DNA from 4 places in the Chryseobacterium vietnamense genome. Region 1 is predicted to be linked to each of the others. Evidence: riboswitches for the same ligand, from Rfam matches in the RefSeq annotation. Region 1 holds a riboswitch; each other region holds the start of a gene.

Evidence for each region. Region 1 has a riboswitch for cobalamin ahead of J2786_RS13660 (acyl-CoA thioesterase). Riboswitches for the same ligand answer to the same signal wherever they lie in the genome.
Region 2: linked by a shared signal. The riboswitch ahead of J2786_RS16460 (TonB-dependent receptor plug domain-containing protein) and the one ahead of J2786_RS13660 (acyl-CoA thioesterase) in region 1 are both predicted to bind cobalamin.
Region 3: linked by a shared signal. The riboswitch ahead of J2786_RS13030 (TonB-dependent receptor plug domain-containing protein) and the one ahead of J2786_RS13660 (acyl-CoA thioesterase) in region 1 are both predicted to bind cobalamin.
Region 4: linked by a shared signal. The riboswitch ahead of metE (5-methyltetrahydropteroyltriglutamate--homocysteine S-methyltransferase) and the one ahead of J2786_RS13660 (acyl-CoA thioesterase) in region 1 are both predicted to bind cobalamin.

What each region holds. Positions count from the first base shown of each region.
Region 1 is NZ_JAVDQX010000002.1:964,567-969,937, reverse strand. It holds gene J2786_RS13675 (endonuclease MutS2) at 1-877, shown strand, start outside; gene J2786_RS13670 (GEVED domain-containing protein) at 948-2,036, opposite strand; gene J2786_RS13665 (hypothetical protein) at 2,293-3,093, shown strand; cobalamin riboswitch at 3,127-3,307, shown strand; gene J2786_RS13660 (acyl-CoA thioesterase) at 3,423-3,806, shown strand; gene J2786_RS13655 (HD domain-containing protein) at 3,861-4,451, opposite strand; gene J2786_RS13650 (XAC2610-related protein) at 4,453-5,154, opposite strand.
Region 2 is NZ_JAVDQX010000003.1:539,918-545,288, reverse strand. It holds gene J2786_RS16460 (TonB-dependent receptor plug domain-containing protein) at 1-1,740, opposite strand, end outside; cobalamin riboswitch at 1,850-2,036, opposite strand; gene J2786_RS16455 (transporter) at 2,128-3,075, opposite strand; gene J2786_RS16450 (cytochrome-c peroxidase) at 3,088-4,137, opposite strand; gene J2786_RS16445 (MbnP family protein) at 4,130-4,960, opposite strand; gene J2786_RS16440 (hypothetical protein) at 5,172-5,371, opposite strand, start outside.
Region 3 is NZ_JAVDQX010000002.1:823,096-828,466, forward strand. It holds gene J2786_RS13020 (helix-turn-helix domain-containing protein) at 1-1,270, opposite strand, end outside; gene J2786_RS13025 (T9SS type A sorting domain-containing protein) at 1,425-2,738, shown strand; cobalamin riboswitch at 2,876-3,053, shown strand; gene J2786_RS13030 (TonB-dependent receptor plug domain-containing protein) at 3,086-4,912, shown strand; gene J2786_RS13035 (DUF5074 domain-containing protein) at 4,932-5,371, shown strand, end outside.
Region 4 is NZ_JAVDQX010000001.1:705,606-710,976, forward strand. It holds gene J2786_RS03150 (hypothetical protein) at 1-414, shown strand, start outside; gene J2786_RS03155 (sensor histidine kinase) at 484-1,506, shown strand; gene J2786_RS03160 (LytR/AlgR family response regulator transcription factor) at 1,510-2,277, shown strand; gene J2786_RS03165 (Lrp/AsnC family transcriptional regulator) at 2,301-2,762, opposite strand; cobalamin riboswitch at 2,958-3,143, shown strand; gene metE (5-methyltetrahydropteroyltriglutamate--homocysteine S-methyltransferase) at 3,319-5,371, shown strand, end outside.

The DNA of each region.
Region 1 (5,371 bases):
GGGTTCTGATCCGGAGCTTGGAGGTGCACTGGCAGAAAGTTTTATGGAGTTTTTCTATGACAAAAAGAGTTTTGCCATTATCACAACGCACTATACCAACATTAAACTGGTAATAGAGCAGCTTCCCAACGCTCAGAATGCAGCTATGCTCTTCAATGAAGAAACTTTGGAACCGATGTATAAGCTGGAAGTGGGACAGGCAGGAAGTTCCTTTACTTTTGAAGTTGCAGAAAAGAATAAAATTCCGAGATTCATTATCCATTCTGCCAAGAAAAAGGTAGAACATGATATTGTGAATCTTGATAAAACGATTGTAAAACTGCAGCAGGAAAAATTTGAGGTTGAAAAACTAAAATCTGATCTTGCAGAAAGGAAAGAGTCCGTAGAAGATAAGCGTGATAACCTTCAGAAACTGAATGACCAGCTTCAGCAGAAACTGTTCAATTTCCAGAAACTATATGAAGAGGAACACCGCAAACTGCAGTTTGGAAATAAGATTGAAGCATTCATCGACAGCTATACCAAAGGAAAGTCCAGAAAAGATGTTGTGAAAGACTTTGTAAAGCTTCTTGAGCAGGAAAAATTCCGCAAACTTGGCAGTGATAAAGATGAAACCAAACGCCTGCAGGTTGTTAAAAGAAAAATCACCCAACAGCTGAAAAAAGAAGAGGTGATTGAGAAGATTGCTGAAACCAATGAAAAGCTGGAAGAACAACGTAAAAGCGACCGTGCTATTTGGATGAAAATCGGACAGCGTGTTCGTATTACGGGAAGCACCAGTGTAGGAACCATTGAAAAGATTTCCAGAAACAAGGTCATTGTCAACTATGGAACTTTCAAGACCACGATTGATGCGGATGAGCTTGAGAGAATTTAATTAATAAGAAATTAAAGGAATGCAAATACGAAGAGAGAGCACCAGAAGGTACTCTCTCTTTTCTTTATTTTTATTTCTTAATGAATTTTAATCGGGTTACTTTTTCTTTATTCTTCAACTGGATAAAATAAACTCCTTTTGACAAATGATGAAGGTTCACATGATGATTTGAAATTTTCCCTTCGTCAACTTTCTGACCTGCCATATTATAAATTTCATAATCTGAAGCTTCCGAAATTCCTGAAATATTTAAAACATCAGAGGCAGGGTTGGGATAAATTTCAGTGTTTGCAGACTTCCCTGATTCTTCCACTCCAAGTGTGAGATTGATCAAATCTACTCCATAATCCTCAACTTCTCCATAGATAAATGTACTACAAGCATCAGCAGACATTGTTTGATTGGAAATAACCCTCATGGTAACACCACAAAGTGTCACTGCAGCCAAACTTGGAATTGTAAATACAGATACTGCCGATGCAGCCTGAGTAACATTATTAGCAACCATCACTCTTTCGGTTGATTCGAAAATTCCGTTGGCATTAAAATCTATCCACGCAGTTACTGTTATTGTCCCGGGTGTCCCCGTCCACGTATTGGTTACTGAAAGCTTATTTCCTGTACTTCCTATAAAAAATTTAACTCTACGACTCAGATCACTTCTGTAATCTGTATAAATGGAAGGTCCGGAATCACTCACCATTGGTGTGGTAACTCCTGTAGAATTTACGGTTACATTGGAAATATGCATCATTGTGGTATCTGTAGAAGCACTTGCACAATAATTAATGGTAGTAGTAAAAAATATAGGATTAGACCATAATCCCTGTGTCGTACACACTTTCACTACCTGTACTTCATACGTTGTACAAGGTTGCAAACCAGTAATTGTGAAATAATTTTGTCCTGGGGCAGGAGTGGCCACCATCCAGGTAGTAGTTCCAGGTATTCTATATCTGATCCTGTTATCGGGTGTATTGGGATCTGCATTCCAGGTAACTGTTCCTGAGGCGAGCGTTATATTAGACATCTGAAGCCCTGTTGGTGCATTGGTATCACAGTAAAATAAAGATTGGGATTCTTCTTCTATTTTGTGGGTTGCCTGAAAGCTGGAAATACCCAAAATAAAAGAGAATACATAAAGTAGTCTTTTTGTCATGTTTTATTAGTTTTTAATTCTCCTGAAAAATAGGAATTTTATAGAATATACCGACATCTATACTAATTATTATTATGTTTTTTTTAATACATTCTAATAGGAGGTATAGAAAATACATCTATGAATAGATTATTACCATTAAAATATTTACTTCTTATCATTTTTGAAATAAATACAATATTTTAGAAAACTGCAAGAGTATAATTATCCTCTGAAAAGCATTTAATTTATATATTTGGAGGATCAAAAAAATTTCATGATGACTTTCATAAACAAAGCATTCTATTTATCCGCTTTCAGTATCTTATCAATTGTCTTTGTAAAAGGACAGACTAAAGTTCCTTTTGGAGTGGTAAAAGCTGAAGATGGATATGCCAACGTACGTGTACACAAAGATGACTACCGAAAAATTGTAGATAAAATCCGTATGCGTAAAGGAGATGTATTTGTTTATGTAAAACCGGCTCCGGGAGAAACAGAATGGATCTGGATCAAATATCCTGAGAAACAGGATGACGACAAACCTTTTGTACGTTATGAAACTCTTGATAAAGAAGGAATGGTAAATAAAGGGCGTATTGCCTATGTGGACCAGCTTCCTGCCTATACTCCATCAAAATCTAAAAACGGAAGATCTCTTATTTTTACCGATAATTCTGATCCTAAAATCCCGACTGCACAAAGAAGCAAAGTGGTGATTGACATTTATCCTTCCAATGCAGGATACCGTAAAAAGGAAAAAGATGCAGAAGGAAAAATTCTTACCATTGATAAAGTAAAACCATGGGGAATCGGAAATGACCTTCCTGAAGGAATGACCGAAATCAAATCCATCAGGGTACAGCAGCCCGGAAGAGGGTCTGTTTTTGTAAGAGAAGCTATCAAAAATATGTTCCAGCCCACCATGGATTTTGAGAACGTTGGAGTAACTTCCCTCGACAATGATAATATTTTTCTTTATATGATAAACGGTTCAGGAGAAAACAGATACACTACACTCTGGACAATTAAGAAAGGAAGAGTAATCAGTCAGATTATTTATCATAATCCGGAATAAATTCATTATTTTTGCATTCGAAAAGTTTTACACTTATTCATCACAGAAATTGGTTCTGCATCACTGCAGATTAAAAGGGAACCGTGTGAAAATCACGGACTGTCGCGCAACTGTAAAGTAACTGAAGTCTTTATCAAAGATCCACTGTGCGAGGCATGGGAAGGAGATAAATGATGTTACAAGTCAGGAGACCTGCCATTTTCTTAAACATGTAACTTTCGCGATTTGAAGTTGTATTGATCTGATGGATTGTTTCAGGAATTCTGTAAGTTCCTGTCATTATTCTGTTGTTTCCAATCATTTCTTATCGCTTTAATTAATAATGATATATGACTACAGAAGAAAGAATTGAAGCATCCGAAACAAGAATCTTTAAAGCGGTTTTCCCTAACACAACCAATCATTACGATACCCTTTTTGGAGGTACTGCTATGCAGCTGATGGATGAGGTAGCTTTTATCACAGCCACCCGTTTTGCCAGAAAAAGAGTGGTAACGGTAAGCAGTGATAAGATTGATTTCAAAAAACCTATTCCTGCCGGAACTATTGTGGAACTGATCGGAAAAGTTTCATACGTGGGAAAAACCAGTATGAAAGTGAATGTTGAAATCTACACTGAACAGATGTATTCCTATGAAAGAGAAAAGGCGATTATAGGTGATTTTACTTTTGTAGCGATTGACGAATTCAAAAAACCAATCCAGATACTATAAATACTATAAGTTTCGGGCGGCCTTTGGCCGCCCGAAACTTATTTTTCGCTGAAATTATTTCAAAACTTTTTCCGTCTCCAGGCTTCTGTTTAAAAGAAGTTCAAAAGCCTCCCCCATTTCATCCGATGCTCTGCTGATTGCATTTTCCAGCATATTCCGGATTTGTCTTTCTGTTACTCCTGCTTCTGTCCAGCTCTTTCCGGCAGTGTGGGAATTTAAGATAAATGGCATGATTCTGTCGATACCACAGGCAAAAATAGCATCCGGTGTTTTCTCTTCTTCAAACTCAAGCCACAGGTTAAAAAATTCTGTTCGTAAAGGTTCATCCAGAATTCCAAAGATTTTTTGGGCTGAAGCTTTCTCTCTTTCAAATTTTCCTACCATTGCTTTTTCATCAAAAATAAAAGTATCTCCGGCTTCTATTTCCACAAGATCATGAATGGAAAGCATTCTTATTACTCTCAGCAAATCAATATCTGCACGGTTTTTAGCATATGGATAAAGGATCTGGGCAAGAATAATGATCTGCCAGGAATGTTCAGCTGTATTCTCTCTCCGGGAATCGTCTGCATTGTAATTTCTTCGCTGTACATTTTTCAAAGCATCCACTGCCAGGATAAAATCGATTTCTTTTTGAATTTTCATCTTACTTTTTATTTCTGTTATATTGATCTGCCGGATACACCTTTGTTTTGGTAATCCATTTATTATTGAGCTTTTCTTTCGTTATGACCTTCACCTGATCTTCATTGGTCATATCCTCTTCTTTTTCCAACACCGTATCCAGCCCTTTATTTGGGATAACAGCATATTCTGTGGTAAAAATTCTGCAGCAACCGGACTTACCATAGGAAATAAGACGTTTGCGTTTGGCATCCGTTTCAAAAAAATTGAAACCATTTGAGCCAAGGTCTGTAAGTTCTTTACTTTTTACAAATGCCATTCTTGTGCTGTTGAATACATATACATCATACGAAGCCGAGCTGTAATTTCCCATATTTCCGTTTCTTATGGCCACATCTTCCGTCCCGTCAAAATTAAAGTCATCGATAATCACAGCACGTTGATCTTTCGAAAGTGGAATCAGTTTCCCTTGGGTTAGCTTCTGGCCTTGGCCTGCATATATAACAAGGTCATCAGAAACAAATGTCTGTACCTTGCTGTTTTTATGGTCAAACAGGTCTACAGTTCCCTTTCCTCCACATCTGTCATCGTAACAATCTTCTATCCGGATGATGGCATCATAGCTTTTTGATACATTCTTAACTTCAAACTGATACTGTCCAAAACATAGCGGACCCAATAAAAGAAATGCTGATAAGTGCCTGTATTTATTCAAAATATTCATGGTATTAGTAAAATGATTTAGGTGTTTTTTTATATCTAACAAAAATACGAATCATAATACCGATCTCAAAATCTACATCCCGCTATCTTCCATCATTTCCCTCCCAATAAAAGTATATTCGCAGATAAGAAGCTCTTTCCCGCTATCCGCTCATACTCCTCGCCCCCTTTCTTATGCCGTACTGCTGTGGGGTAACCGCTGCTATCGGGGCTAGGAC
Region 2 (5,371 bases), on a different contig from region 1:
TGTGTAAGGAATCTGATTTTTGTAGAATGTATCTTCAGGATCCGTCATATCTCTTGCACTTTGATAGGTGTAAGAAAGTAATGGCCTAAGTTTTACTTTTCCCAACTGCATTTCTGCCTGAACATTCACGTCAGCACCAATAATCTCAACCAGACCAAGATTCATCATCAGCCAGCGGAACATACTTCCGTTAGGAGCTGCGACAATTTTATCCTGTACTTTGTTGTAATAACCGTCTACTTTAGCATAAAAAGATTTAAAGAAATGATTTTTGTAGTTTTTCTGGTACGTAAATCCTACATCATACTGATTGGTAAATTCCGGTTTCAGGTAAGTGTTTCCGATATTGGTATAATAAAGGTCATTGAAAGTAGGCAGTCGGAAAATTCTTTTATAGAAAGCTCTGAGGGTAAGCTCAGGAATTATTTCAGGCTGGTAACTCATAAATACAGCGGGTGTCCATTCTCTGCTGTCTCCGGGTCTTTTGTTTTTTCTTACTTCTTCAAAGGTAAATGTACCCAAAAGGCTTCCCAGAATTTTAAACCTGTTCCACTGGTAGGTTGTTGCCAAAGCGACTAATGTTGTATATCGTGTAGGATAGGAAAAGTTATCAAGATTGGCATCCAGATTATTGTACTGAAAATCTCCACTCAGACTCACATCCCAGTTGGGAGTAATTGAATATATATTGGATGAAGAAAGATAAACTTCTCTTTGGATGTAAACATTATCCGTATACATAATAGATTGCGAACGAACGGTATCCATAAAATGAGTATAATCGTAGGCAAATTTTGCTTTCAGCTGTGTTTCAAATTTTGGGAACAGTTTTTTCCGCAGATTGGCCTGTACGAAATAATTTTCATCGGAAAGTCTAGCTCCTCTTCCTTCAAAACGGCCGTTCACAATAGGTGCCGGCATTCCGCGGTCTGAAATATAGCCATAGCCACGGATATTCCAGCTTCCGTTATTCAAAGTTCCATTTAAAGAAGTTTCAAAACGCTTTGCTTTGATATCTGAATCTTGTCTTTTTGCAATGGTATCATAAGCCTGCTGTCCGTCAGGATATTTCTTGGCATATCGAAATCTGTAAATTCCGTCACTTTGCATAAATTCTGCACTGAAACTGGCAGAAACCCTGTCTGAAATTTTCTGCTCCAATCGGAATGAAGGATTGAAGAGATCAATAGAAGCACTTTTGGCTCTTATCACAAGATTGGTTTTCCTTGCTCCTTTAAACACAGGGGTTTTAGGCTGTAAATAGATAGATCCGGAAGAACCGAAATCTTTTGCCGGCTGGAAAATCTCACTTTTCTGTCCGTTGTATAATGATATTTCTTCAAGGTCATCCAAAGAATATCTTCCGAGATCGACAAGGCCGTTTTGTGCATTTCCCAGTTGAATTCCGTCATAGAAAACCCCTACATGCTGACTTCCGAGACTTCGGACGTTAATGGTTTTCAGCCCTCCGATACCACCATAGTCTTTAATCTGAACTCCGGAGAAATACCGCAGCGCATCAGCAACGGAATGACTGTTCAGTCTTTCAAGTGCTTCCCCTTGGATGGTTTGGGCCGGAATGATCTCTTTAAAATTCTTTTTGTAAAGGTTAATTCCTTTAATGGTCTCCTCCTGAAGACTGTCTTTTTTATTGGTTTGGGAAAACAAAAGTTGAGATGTTAACACTAAGATCGTGAAAACAGCTTTATGAATTGCAGAAGTAATTAGTTTTGCCGTCATTAGCTCATTTAGGATAATGATGACGCTAATGGGTATAAGAATACAACGACAAAGCACAGCTGTCACTGCACAGAATCATTGATGTCCTAAGCTTTATTCCACGAAAGCGTCAAACGATTATTTTCTGGCAGGTCTTCTGACTTACTCCATTTTTGAAATCCTTCCCATTCCTGAAAACAGTGGATATATTCTTCAAAAACTTTGGTGCGGAGCTTACAGCAGCGGGTCTGTCCCGGATTTTCACCGGATTCCCTTTTAAGAGCTTTTTATGGCTCACCAAATTCCGGCAAAGATAAAAAATTATTCCTAACCCCCAATTAAATTCATGATTCATAAACAATTAAAGCTCCCGAAGGAGCTTTAACATGATTAAAAAAGGGTTTTATTTTAAATTCCGATATTCAGGAAAATACTGAATCTTGATTTTGCTTCAATATCTCCACCTGCCAAATGAGTATACATCGGAAGCATTACTTCACTTCCCAGGCTCAGTTTTTTATAAGAAGCTTCAAATCCCAGTTTCCCGTACAAAGCACTTCCTGCAGTATTGGGCAGGGCTTCATCAAACTGTTTATTCTGTGCATACACTTCCCCCTGCACTCCTGTTTTTACAGAAAAGATCGACTTTTCGTTTCCGGCAACCTGATAAAATCCTGTCGCAGCATAGTTCCACTGGTTTCCGAAACGGTAATTTTTCTTATTTTCCGTTTTGATTGTATAATCTGTATTGACCAATACAGCCACTTTATTCTTTTGAAATTTATAATTCAAAGCCGCCTGATAATCCCAGCTTCCGGTTCCCAATTGAAAACTTGGATTGATTCCGGATGCACCTTTTTCATCAAATTTCCCCAAAGGAATTTTCACTCCCAGGCCTCCGCTTATGTGATGGAAATTATCTTTAGAATTCATCAGCTGGTAAATTCCCATCAGGTTCAGATCTCCGATTCCATTGATCTTGATATCTCCCTGCATGGTCTGCTTTTCATGGAAATGGAAGGGCAGACTTGCATAAACACTCAATTTTTTAGTCAATGGAATTTTCCCCCAAAGCTGCAAAGTATTGAAATACTGATCCTGGGTAAGGTCTTTAACAAATAAGTTTTCCTTTGCTTTGTAATGTTGTGCAAAGTATTTGATTCCGATAAACTGTGGATTCAGTAAAGATTCAAAACCGGATGATCCGTTACCAGCTGCACAGCCGCAAGCATCACAATCATCATCAAAATCAAATCTGCTAAAGGTTTCCGGTGCAATATACATGCTGTCTCTAACCACATTGGCCTGGTTCAGGCTAAATACCATTAAACTTAGTATTGCTATAATCTTCTTCATGTTTTCTATAATTTATTCTGCAAATTTTGGATTGGAGATAAAACTTTTATCTGATAATGTTTTCAGGAAGGCTATAATGGATTGTTTTTCCTGGCTGTTCATAGCAATTCCCGTATGGCCATTCTGTTTCAGCTGGGGATCGAGATTAGGATTATCTTCTACCTGGTCTGAATAGAAATTGAGCACAGCCTCTAAGGTGTAAAACCTTCCGTCATGCATATAAGGTGCTGTATATTCTACATTTCGCAAGCTTGGAACACGAAATTTCATCCAGTCAACCTGATTGAGAGAAACTCTGTACCGTCCGGCGTCTTTGAACTCCGTATTGTAATACATTCCTGTGTTGCGGAAACTTTCGTCAGTAAATAATTCTCCGCTATGGCAGGATGCACATTTCTGATTAAACAATACCATTCCCTGAGATTCCGCCGAAGTCAATTGTTCTTTTCCCTGCCTGAATCTGTCATATTTTGAATCTGCAGAAATTAAAGAAGCCATAAACTGTGATAATGCTTTTAAAATTCTTTCGCCAGTAATAGTTTCGTCTCCATATGCTTCTCTGAACAGCTTTTTGTATTTCTGATCATCTTTAATCTTTGAAATGGCTTCCGGTATTGAGCTATCCATTTCATTGATATCTGTAATAGGACTGATCGGCTGCTCATTAAGGTTATGAATCACTCCGTCCCACATATATCTTTTCAGAAAAGCCATGTTCTGAATGGGCGGTGCATTTCGGATCCCTATTCTATCATCTACCCCATGACTTACGGTATGCCCGTGATGGGTGAATGCGTTTTCCTGAATATGACAGAACCCGCATGAAATGGTATTATTTCGGGAAAGCCTGCCTTCATAGAATAATTTTCTTCCCAGCTCCACTCCATTTTTAGTTACCGGATTGACCGATTGATCAAAAGTCATTTCCGGGAAATACGAAGGAAACTGCAGATTGTAGGCTTCATCTTTTTCCAACGGCTGGATTACCTCATCAGAGCACGAAATGCAACTCAATACAATTACAAGCAGAACCAGTATTGTTTTAACAAAAAAATTAATCATTGTGAACGTGGTCTACTTTAAACATTTTTGTAAGATTATTGGTAATGTCTACCAGGTGCTGGTTTGAACCCATCAGCATATCATTGGCTGTTGTCAGAGTAAGTGCTTTATCTCCGCTCAGAAATTGGTTCAGATCAGCCAGAATATGAACAGAAGGACGGATTTTTGCCGTTACCCTTGCTGTTGTCGGAAGATTCAATGTGATTTCGCGATAAAGATCTGGGGTATTGTTGGCTGCAGTATTTCCCATGTTTCCGGTATGGTTCATAAATTCTTTTGAAGGTGCATCATTTCCATATTTCCCTTCCAGTTTTACAAAAACATAACCGGCAGCCCATGACCAAGACATTCCTTTCTGCTTGGCTTTTGTCCAGAATTCAGCTTGTCCGTCCTGTCCCAGCAAATACGCTTTCTGGCTGACCCCTAATCCGAATCTTATTTTTTTATAATTGTTTTTCGGAACACCATCCAGATTAAGGTAGATAATTCCTGCTACAGCATCTGCCTGATCTATGATAAAAGCACCTTTATCAGGGTTATTTTCATTGTATTTAAATTCATTTCCGTTTTCGTCTGTCAGTGTGATATTACTGATGACGTATTTCAAAGCGGAAAAATTATGTTTCTGACCATTGGAAGAAGTCTGAACCGTCTGATTTAACACAATATCTCCTACATTATTAAATCCGTTTTCAAATTTGATCTGAAGTTTTCCGGGAGTGGTATCCTGCGGATTTTCGTCATCTCTGCTGCTTTCACAAGCAACAAAAGAGAACAAAGTAAAGGCAATAAAGAATAGTGATAAAAATTGAGAAATTTTCATTGTTGATTTTTTAAGTTGAATACAATTTTGAATGAGTTATTTTGAATGTGAAAACACTCTTTTTTACCACAAAAGGCACAAAAGTTTTACACTTAAGTTTATTAAGTGATCATTTTTATGCACAATAAGAACACGTAAGCTTTTTAAAAATCTTTGATTCTTAATTGATGTAAGCTTTTATGACTTTGTGGTTGAATAGTGATGGTATACCTTAAAAAACCGGTGGTTTGAAAATATGGGTCAGAAACAGAAAAGAATAGGCTGTTTCGTAAGTGAAGTTGAAATTGAAAAACGGTCGTTTTTCAGTGGTATTGATCTTTGTAGTTTCAGGCAGGATATAGATATCAAGAATTTTCTGTCCTGAGTTTTTGAGTTTCTGGAAAGGTGAAGATTCTGAATCATTGGTTTTAG
Region 3 (5,371 bases), 140 kb from region 1:
TTTCATCTTCTTTTTCCCTGGATATTTTTGTTGTGCCGGAATCTTTTGTTGCTGGAGTTATTTTGTTTGAAATAATGGATTGAGGTTTTCGGCTGATCTGTTTTTCAAAGAAATCAAACTGTTTTTTTAAGTCTTTATTTTTACTTCTGATGAGTAAAAAATAAGTAAGCAAACTCAGAATTATCAAAGATAAAAGCAGGATTAAAGACCAGGAAGATCGTAGAAGCAGATGTTTCTGAAATTCAATATTTTTGTTTTGATTGGTTTCAACAAGCTTCACAAGGTATCGTATTCCTTCTTTTGAACTGGAATCTGTTTTTGTTTTTAAGTCATTACAAAGTTTATTGTAGTGATGGTATTTTGCATCATCGTGTACGGCATAATAATTACGGGAAAGGGATTCGTAGATTTTAATTTTTAAATTATTAAAAGGAAGATTCTCTATCAATTGAAGCCCTGCTTCCAGTTTTTTAATAGCTATTGCATAATCCTGTTTCAGGAAATAATATTGGGAGAGGTTTTCGTAGGCCAACCCTAAAAGAAATGGCTGGTTTTTCTGTTGTTCAAGATTTGCAATAATACTGTCTATAAGTGTTTTATATTCAGTGAGTTTATTTTGCTTTAGCCAATAGAAAGCGCGGAAAATTCTGTTTTCTACTTTTAAAATTCTATTCTCTTCATTATGATTCCCAAGGTATTGGTTGCTTTTATCTAGGTTTTGTAAGGCTTCAGGATAGTTTCTGTTGATTCCGGAGTTTAATGCCTGAAGCTGATACAATTTTGCGGTGGTGATTCTTAAGTCGTTACTTTTAAGAAGTTTCTGATCTGATAAAAGATGGGTAATAATTCTCTTTGACTGATTGTACAAACCCAGGTTCTGGTACTGGTCGGCAAGATTATAATCACTGAAGATCTGCATACAATAAGAAAGGTCATTTTTCTGACCGGCATCTTCTTTTTGAGCGAAAATATTGACAGACTGTACATAATCTCCCTTCAGGGCAAAAGCTTGTGAAATAATATTCTGAAGTACAATTTTGTGTTCTGCATTTTGATCGCTCACAAGAATTCCCTGGGTATAACTAATGCATTCGTCGGGATTCTGATACAATTTCAGAAATGCTTTATCTGCCAGCATATTGAAGTCCGGACCAGACTGCCCTTTGGTAATAAGGGAGCAGAAAATGAAAATAAACAGTAATGTTTGAAATAATTTTTGTCTTGAAAATTTGTTTTTTGTGTTTTTTTGAATAATTCGGGTAAAATCCATATTCAAAATGTTGTTTTGTATCTGTTTGGTTGTTAGATTTTTAGAAATTAAATTCTTTTAAAATTCACGAATTATGAAAGTCAATTTCTTTTGATAGGTTGAATATTGTATTAATATTGTTTTCACCAATTCGAAACGCTAAATATAATAAAATATGAAAAATTTTTACAGAATGTCAATGAAAATATTGACGGCTTGTCTTTTCCTGAAATTTGGTTTTGCAGAGGCGCAGCTTACTGTAATAGGTTTGGGAAATTATAACGTAGGGGCAGTATCGGATAATGGAGTTGTAAGCATGCACACAAGTGCAGGAGGAATATATAAATGGAATGCCGCGGGAGGACTTGTACAGATAGGTTCTATAACCAACGGATATCCTGCTGCAGGCAGAACGATTGTTTCAAATGACGGAGCCAAAATCTCGTCTTCAGTTACCAATGCCGCAACAGGATTCAATGAAATATCTACTTATGATGTAGCTACAGCCACATGGGTAAACAGAGGAGGGCTCGTGCCTACCGGATGGGATGGCAGTGTAAGTTCTACCTGGGGAATGTCAACCAATGGAAGTACTATTGTTGGACTTGGTTTTCTCACCGCAGCGAATGCGCATGCAGTAAAATGGGATGAAGTAAACGGAATGGTGGATCTGGGAAGTATCGTTCCAGGGCGCAGCTCAAGAGCCAATGCAATAAATGCTGCAGGAACAGTAATTGTAGGTTGGCAGGATGAGCCAACCGGAACGAGAAGCGGAGCAAAATGGCAGGATGGAGTAGAAAGTTTTATTACAGATAATAATGGAAATAATGTGGGGGAAGCAGGAGGAATTTCTGCAGATGGAAATACAATAATAGGGTCAGCAAATCCTAATCCCTATGTATGGAATGCAGTAAGCGGACTTACTTATATAACGCACCCAAATGCTTCTTTCAGCTTTAAAGGAGGAGCAACAGGAATTTCTGCTGATGGAAAAAAAGTGATCGGATATTACAGAGCATTTGGAGCTCCTCCCATGTCAGGCGAAGGCTTTATCTGGACCTCTGCTGCCGGAAGAATTAATCTGAATGATTATGCCGCATCTTTAGGAATTGCCACTAATGGAGTAACAATGGGACTTCCTCTTGCCATCTCACAGGACGGAAAGAAAATTGCAGGGTCAGGAACGAATGCTTCAGGTCAAATGATTGCTTTTTATCTGGATACTTCTCAATTCTTATCGGTGAATGATGCTGTAAAAGAGAGAAATACTATGGGGATCTATCCTAATCCTGTGACGGATATCCTATATTTTAAAGGAAAAGAAAAAATAGAGAAAGCAGAAATTTATAATATGGTTGGACAGAAGGTGAAATCATTTAATACTGTAGAAGGTCAGATTGATGTTTCATCCCTGCTGAAAGGAGATTATATTTTACAATATTCTGTAAAGGGAGTACAACAGGAGCCTTATAAATTTATTAAAAAGTAACATATATAAATAGTAAAGTAGTGGGATGAATGGCTGTTTTCAATATTGAAAGCGGCCGTTCTTTTTGATGTATATAGCAAAAATAGGATAGCATTTGTATTGGCAAACGTGGTTTTTGGCAAATACATATAAAAAACTATCTTTGCAAAAATTTTGGTTTCCAGTATTTTGGAATGAAAAGGGAATCGGGTGTAACTCCCGGACTGTCCCCGCAACTGTAAATCGCAACACAAGTTTCTGCAAAAAACCACTGTTTCATAACGGGAAGGAGCAGAATGCGAAAGTCAGGAGACCTGCCGGAATTATAATTTAAAAACATATTGCTTTCGGAGGAAAAGTAAAAAAGTATGGATATAAAAAGATCTTTAGTACTGCTTTTTTCATCGTATGGCTGTTTTCTTTTTGCACAAGAGAAAGCCATCGATACTGTTTATGTCTTCGACAATCAGATGAATAGGGTGAAACTTTTTCATCCTGTGAAAATAATTTCGGCAGAAGAGGCTGAGAAAAACTCCAGTAATCTTTCTGAACTTCTTAGATTTCAGTCACAGGTTTTTATTAAAGAAAATGGCCGCGGTGCTGTTTCTTCACCTTCTTTCAGGGGAACTACCGCTCAGCAGACTGCATTTGTATGGAATGGGATTAATATCAATTCTAATTTTCTGGGACAGGGAGATATCAATAATATTGCTTTGTTCGGCTATGATCAGATCGGTATCAAAGCCGGTGGTGGAAGTGTAGTGTACGGAAGTGGCGCCATCGGGGGAAGTATTCACCTGAATAATATCCTTGATTTTAATAAAGGCTTCCATGGTTCTTTATTCTCTGAAATTGCTTCATTTAATACCTATAATAATTTTGTAAAAGGTTCTTACAGCAATGATAAGTTCAGTTTTAAGGCTTCCGGAAATTATTCTGTAAGTGAAAATGATTATAAGGTAAGTGATCTGAACTATATCAACAGAAACGGAAATTATTACAATACAACATTTAATGTAGGAGCATCCTATAAAATCACAAACGATCATAAAGTTTCGTGGCAGAGCCAGTTTTTTGATTCTTCACAGCGTTTTCCCGTGTATGAGGAAACAGGAACAAAAACGAAATATAAGACTCAGAGTGTAAGAAGTCTTCTTTCCTGGGACTGGAACAAAGCGAAGTTCAGTAATTCCCTTAAAGCAGCCTACACGGAAGAGAATTTTCAGTATTTCGGTTCGTTAAACCAGCCTAAATCCAGTGGTGGAACCGGGAAAAATTATATCTTTAAAAATGATTTTAATTATTTCCTGAACTCAAAATGGAACTTTAATATCATCGGAGAGTTTCAGATAAATAAAGGCGAAGGATATGAGAGCGGAATATCCGGTGTCAGCAGAAATATTGGTTCTGTTTCGGGTTTGTTACGATATTTTGCAACAAAAGACCTGCGTTTTGAGGGTGGCTTTAAAAAAGATTTTGTGGAAGATGTGAAGTCTCCGTTGATGTATTCGTTCTCCGGAAAATGGAATGCTGCAAAATGGTATGATGTAAGCCTTAATGTATCAAAAAACTTCAGATTTCCGTCCTTTAATGATATTTATTATGAACCGGGAGGAAATAAAGACCTGAGACCGGAAACCTCTACCCAGCTCGATATGACGAATGAGTTCAAAGCAGGAGATTTCAGACTTACTTTGTCTCCATACTATATGAACATCACAGATCTTATTGCATGGCTTCCAACGGCCAAAGGATACTGGCAGGCATTTAATGTCAATAAAGCTGAATCCTACGGATTAGAATCCCAGCTGTCCTTTAGCAAACAATGGGGTAATCATAAAATCCGGGCCAATGCAGGATACTATTATGCAAAGTCTATTGACAAAGAAACGAAAATGCAGAGACCTTACGTTCCTATGCACAGAGGAAATGCCAATATAGATTACGAATATGGTTTCTTTAAACTTTTTGCACAGGGACAGCTGAATGGCGTTACGTATACTACAAGTGATGAAAAAAGATCAGATGCCATAGATCCTTATTTTCTTTTAAATATGGGAGTTTCTGCAACTTTGGCCAAGAAATATACCTTAGGGTTTAAAGTGAATAATCTAACCAATACATACTATAAAACGGTTTCTTTCTATCCTTTACCAAAAAGAAATTATAGTGTGTATGCAGCAATAAATTTTTAAAAATTAAAATTGAGTACATATGAAAATAACTAAACTTTTAACTGTATTATTTGCAGTAGTGTTATTGTTTAACATTTCTTCATGTTCAAGTAGTTCTGACGAGATTGAAGTTTCTCCGATCACCTATCAGAACGGATATTTTATCTCCAATGAAGGAAACTATAACAGCCAGGGAGCTAAGGTAACATTCGTGACAAGAAATTTAAGCCTTAAGCAGGATGATATATATGGCTATAATAACAATAAAGATATCCTGGGGGATGTTCTTCAGACTATTGGTCTTAACGGAAACAAGGCTTATCTTGTGGTAAATAACTCAAATAAAATTGTAGTAGTAGACCGTTATACATTCAAAAAATTAGCCGTAATTACTGATCAGCTTGATAATCCAAGAGGGATTACTTTTGCTAATGACTTTATTTATGTTACCAACACCAACTTCGTTGCCCATACTCAAAG
Region 4 (5,371 bases), on a different contig from region 1:
TCAGGCTTATCTCTGACGTATGATCAGTATGACGGAGATCAGGTGATGCAGCTTTTAACGCAGGATTATAAGAAAGGAGATAAAAGAGTAGTGTCCAGCGGGCTTTATTTTAATGACCGTCCTTCCAAAGAATCGCAAATCAAAACAGGAGAAATCTTTGCGGAACTGAATCAGATAAAAGATCCTGTAGCGGCACAGAAAAAATATAAAGAATATGAACAGCAGGGCCTCATTGGAGGAGCACCAAGAATGATGCTTGGAAAAACCAAAGATGAATATAACGGACTGTTTTTATTTGACAGTAAAGGAAAGCCAAGAGCCAGATTCTGTGTAGATAAAAATAATGATGCAAAACTGGACTTTTTAGATGATAACGGAACTGTTACCGCATCATTTCCTGATAATAAAAAATAATACTGCAAAAAACAGCCCTGTAAAAATATAGGGCTATTTTTGTAAAAAACTGATCCTTCATAAAAGCTGATGAATACCATTTTAAAACAGATTAATCAAAACAGATATTTTCTGCTGTTTATCCTCTTGTTTGCCTATGTACAGTCTATTCATACGCGAATAGGTATCAGAAGAACGCTGGATTGGTATATTTTTACACCTGAAGCAGCGGTTGTTACCCTCATCAGTGCGTGCATCCTGTTTTTTGTTATCGATTTTTTTATTAAAAACTGGCAGAGATCATCAACGTTCAGCGTATCAGAAGTTCTAAAAATATTCAGTGTTTCATTGCTGACCTACCTTTTGGTAATGAAAATAATAGGTTTTGTAATTGCTTTTATTTTTGGAAAAGTTGAGAAAAATTTTAATCAGGAAGTTGTTATTCTTTCTACTTTTTCAGATTTGATAGGAGGTTTTATTTATGGAAGTTTTTTTCTGGCCTACCGTTATTACAAAAGAAATACAGAATATCAGAAGCAATTGGCTCTGTATGATCATGCGTTGTCTGAAAGTAAAATTAATCAGTTGAAAACACAGCTTAATCCTCATTTTTTATTCAATAATCTCAATGTCCTTGATCAGTTGATAGAAGAAGACAAACATAAGGCTTCAGATTTCCTGAATGAATTTGCCGAAATATACCGTTATGTTTTGGATGTTTCTGATAAAAAATTAGTGTCTGTGGAAGAAGAACTGGCCTTTGCAGAGAAATATTTTAAGCTGATACAATACAAATACGGAAATGCTTATTCATTAAAAATAAATCCTGTCAAATCATCCGGTCGTATCATTCCTCTTTCATTACAGCTGATGCTTGAAAATGCAGTTCAGCATAACCTCGGTATTATTGATAAACCTGTCCTGATCACAATAAAAATAGATAAGGCAATAACCGTTTCGAATAATGTAATCCCTAAACGAAACCGAAAAAAAACTTCAGGAAGGGCGCTGAACAACCTTAAAGAGCAATATAACCTGTTAACGGATCAGCAGGTAGAAATTATAAAAACAGAAACTGAGTTTTCAGTTATTATTCCCGTAATTCCCACATAAAATATGATAAAAGTTGTCATCATCGAAGACGAAATTCCTGCAAGAAGCAAATTAAAGCGTTTCATCAGTGAACTGGAAAGTCCTGTTGAAATTGTTGCGGAAACAGGCACTGTAGAAGAAGCCATTACTTTTTTAAAAAGCTCAACAGTTGATCTGATCTTTTCCGATATTGAATTACTGGATGGAAATGCCTTTGAAATCTATGATCAGGTGAATATTTCATGTCCGGTTATTTTTACCACAGCATATGATCAATTCTGGATGAATGCTTTTGAAAGCAATGGAATTGAATATCTTTTAAAACCATTTTCACAGAGTCGTTTCCAAAAAGCATGGGACAAATTTCTTTTATTGAGAAAAGCACCTTCAGAATCTCAGCAGGTTTTGGAAAAACTTCAACAAATGATCAATAACGGACTTGCAGAGAAAAATTATAAGAAAAGATTCACCGTCGGCTCACATCAGGGGCTCTATTTTATCAATACGGAAGAGATCTCTTTCTTTGGGGCAGAAGAAGGAGTTGTCTTTGCTTTTGATACAGCAGGAAAAAAACACCTGTTAAATGAATCTACTTTAAAAGAAATTGAAACCCAACTCAATTCTTCAGATTTTTTCAGGATCAACCGGAGTGAGCTTGTTCAGAAAAATCATATTGAAAGGATAGAACGTTACAATAAAAATACACTTTCCGTTCAGATAAAAGGGCAGAAAGATCATCTTGTCACAAGCCAGAGCAATACAGCTGCTTTCAGAAAATGGATTGAAGAATAAACAGGTTCTCCGGTTTTATTCCTTTAAATGGTAAGCCCATGGTTATTTTTTACCTCAGCCATCACAAAAGTACTGTGGGTACTCCCTATAGAATCCACAGATCCCAGCTTATTGAATACAAAATCCTGGTAATGTTTCATATCCCGTACCTGAACTTTCAAGAGGAAATCAAAATCCCCGGAAATATTGTAACATTCGGCAACTTCTTCAATTTCTAAAATCTCCTTTACAAAATCATAACCCACCGATCTGTCGTGAATTTTGAGCTTGATCTGGCAGAAAACCGTAAATCCGCGATTCAGTTTTTCAGCATCAAGAACAGCTGCATACTTTTTAACAAAACCTTCCTGTTCAAGCCTTTTTACCCTTTCAAAAACCGGTGAGGTAGAAAGGTTTACTTCTTTCGCAAGTTCCTTAACAGTGAGTTTAGCATTTTTCTGGAGCAGCCTTAGCAGCTGTAAATCCTTATCATCGAGTTGTTCCACAGAATATTATTCTTTTAAATGATTAAAACGATCAAATGTACAGAATTATATGCTTTTATTGGTGTTTTATAAAGTTTAATTTGCTTAATTTTTAAACATTAATTGTATTTTTATTCTGTATTGTTAATTTTACACAAAATTAAAAACTTTTACTGATGACAATAGTTAAAGGTAAAAGTACAGTTCTTTACAAATACTTCATCAGACAGGAAAGGTTTTACTTAAGGTAGATTAATAGGGAATCGTGTGCAAATCACGAGCTGTCGCGCAACTGTAAGTAACACACCAAAGGTTTTTGTCCTTGCAGATCCACTGCCACAAGCGGGAAGGATGACGGAAACTGTTACAAGTCAGGAGACCTGCCTTTACTGAATTGACAATGCTTTCGCGGGCTGAAGCTTTAGGTCATACAGATGGTATATCAGATTTTTGTGTTTTCTCCTGAAAGGAAATGCACTGTCTGCTATATCACTACTTTCCTGAAACTTCTTCCGTAAAACATAACGAAGCATTTTAAAGGACTTTCCCAATAAGTTTAATTAAAAAGTTTAAAAAAATGCAAACTCACATCCTTGGCTATCCGCGTATTGGTAGCAAAAGAGAACTCAAAAAAGCCTGCGAACAGTATTGGTCAGGTAAAATCCTTTTGGAAGAACTTCTGAATACCGGAAGAACGCTCTGCAACCAAAACTGGACTATTCAGAAAGAAGCAGGGATAGATCTTATCCCATGTAATGATTTTTCATACTATGATCAGGTATTGGATATGAGCCTTGTCGTAGGAGCCATTCCAACACGTTACCATGAAGTGGTACTGAAAAAGAACAATACGGAGCTGGACCTTTATTTTGCGATGGCAAGAGGATATCAGAAAGACGGACTGGACATTACCGCCATGGAAATGACCAAATGGTTCGATACCAACTATCATTATATCGTTCCGGAATTTTATAAAAATCAACAGTTTAAACTGAGTTCAGATAAAATTTTCAATGAATTTGCCGGAGCAAAACAGGCTGGAATCAATGCGAAACCGGTTATTATTGGGCTGGTCTCTTATCTGTTATTAGGAAAAGAAAAAGAAGAAGGATTTGATAAGCTGGATCTGGCTGGAAATCTTCTTCCAGTCTATACAGAGATTTTAACCAAACTTCAGGATCAGGGTGCGGAATGGATTCAGTTTGATGAACCTTTTCTGGCATTGGATTTAAATGAGAAAGCCAAAGAAACCTACCTTTCTGTGTATGCGGAAATAAGAAAACGTTTTCCAAAACTGAAATTTATTGTGGCTACGTATTTCGACGGATTAAAGGATAATACATCACTTGCCGTTTCCCTTCCTGTAAATATATTGCATGTTGATCTGGTGAGAAATCCTGAACAGCTGGATGAAATTCTGAATGGTATTCCGGAAAATTTAAGCCTTTCATTAGGTGTAATTGATGGTAGGAATATCTGGAAAAATGATTATGAAAAATCATTGTCTTTCATCAGAAAAGCAGTTGAAAAATTAGGATCTGAAAGGATTCTGATTGCACCATCATGTTCATTGCTTCATTCACCTTGTGACCTTGATTTTGAAACCAATCTTAATCCGGAAATTAAAAACTGGCTGGCTTTTGCTAAACAAAAAGTAAAAGAAGTCGTAACACTTAAAGAACTTGCTTCCGGAACAGAAAATGAACAGATTCTTAAAGAGTTCGAAGAAAATAAAAAAGCAATTGAGAGCAGAAAAACTTCTCCTCTTATTCATAATAACCAGGTAAAGCAAAGAGCAAATGCTGTCACTGAAAAGGATGCCCAAAGAATAAATAAATTCAAGATCCGTAAAGAAGAACAGCAGGAAGTATTGCAGCTTCCATTATTCCCAACCACCACAATCGGGTCATTCCCACAAACCACAGAGGTCAGAAGCTGGAGAGCCAAATTCAAAAAAGGAGAACTTACAGCAGAACAGTATGATGCCTTGCTGAAAGAGGAAACGCAGAGAACAATCCGCTGGCAGGAAGACATTGGAATTGATGTATTAGTTCACGGTGAATTTGAGCGTAATGACATGGTAGAATACTTTGGAGAACAACTGGAAGGATTTGTATTCACCAAAAACGGATGGGTACAGAGCTACGGAAGCCGCTGTGTGAAACCTCCTGTGATTTTCGGTGATGTTTCCCGCCCAACTCCAATGACGGTTTACTGGTCTCAATATGCCCAATCCCAGACTGAAAAATGGGTAAAAGGAATGTTGACAGGTCCGGTTACCATTTTACAGTGGTCTTTTGTACGTGATGATCAGCCTCGCTCAGAAACGTGTAAGCAGATTGCGTTGGCGATCCGTGATGAGGTGGTGGATCTGGAAAAAGCAGGAATCAGAATTATTCAGATTGATGAGCCTGCGATCAGAGAAGGGCTTCCACTAAGAAAGACAGACTGGCAGAACTATCTGAAATGGGCCGTAGAAGCTTTCAGAATTTCAGCAAGCGGAGTGGAAGATGCTACCCAAATACATACTCATATGTGTTATTCTGAGTTCAATGATATTATCGAAAACATTGCCGATATGGATGCTGACGTGATTACCATAGAATGCTCACGCTCTCAGATGGAACTGC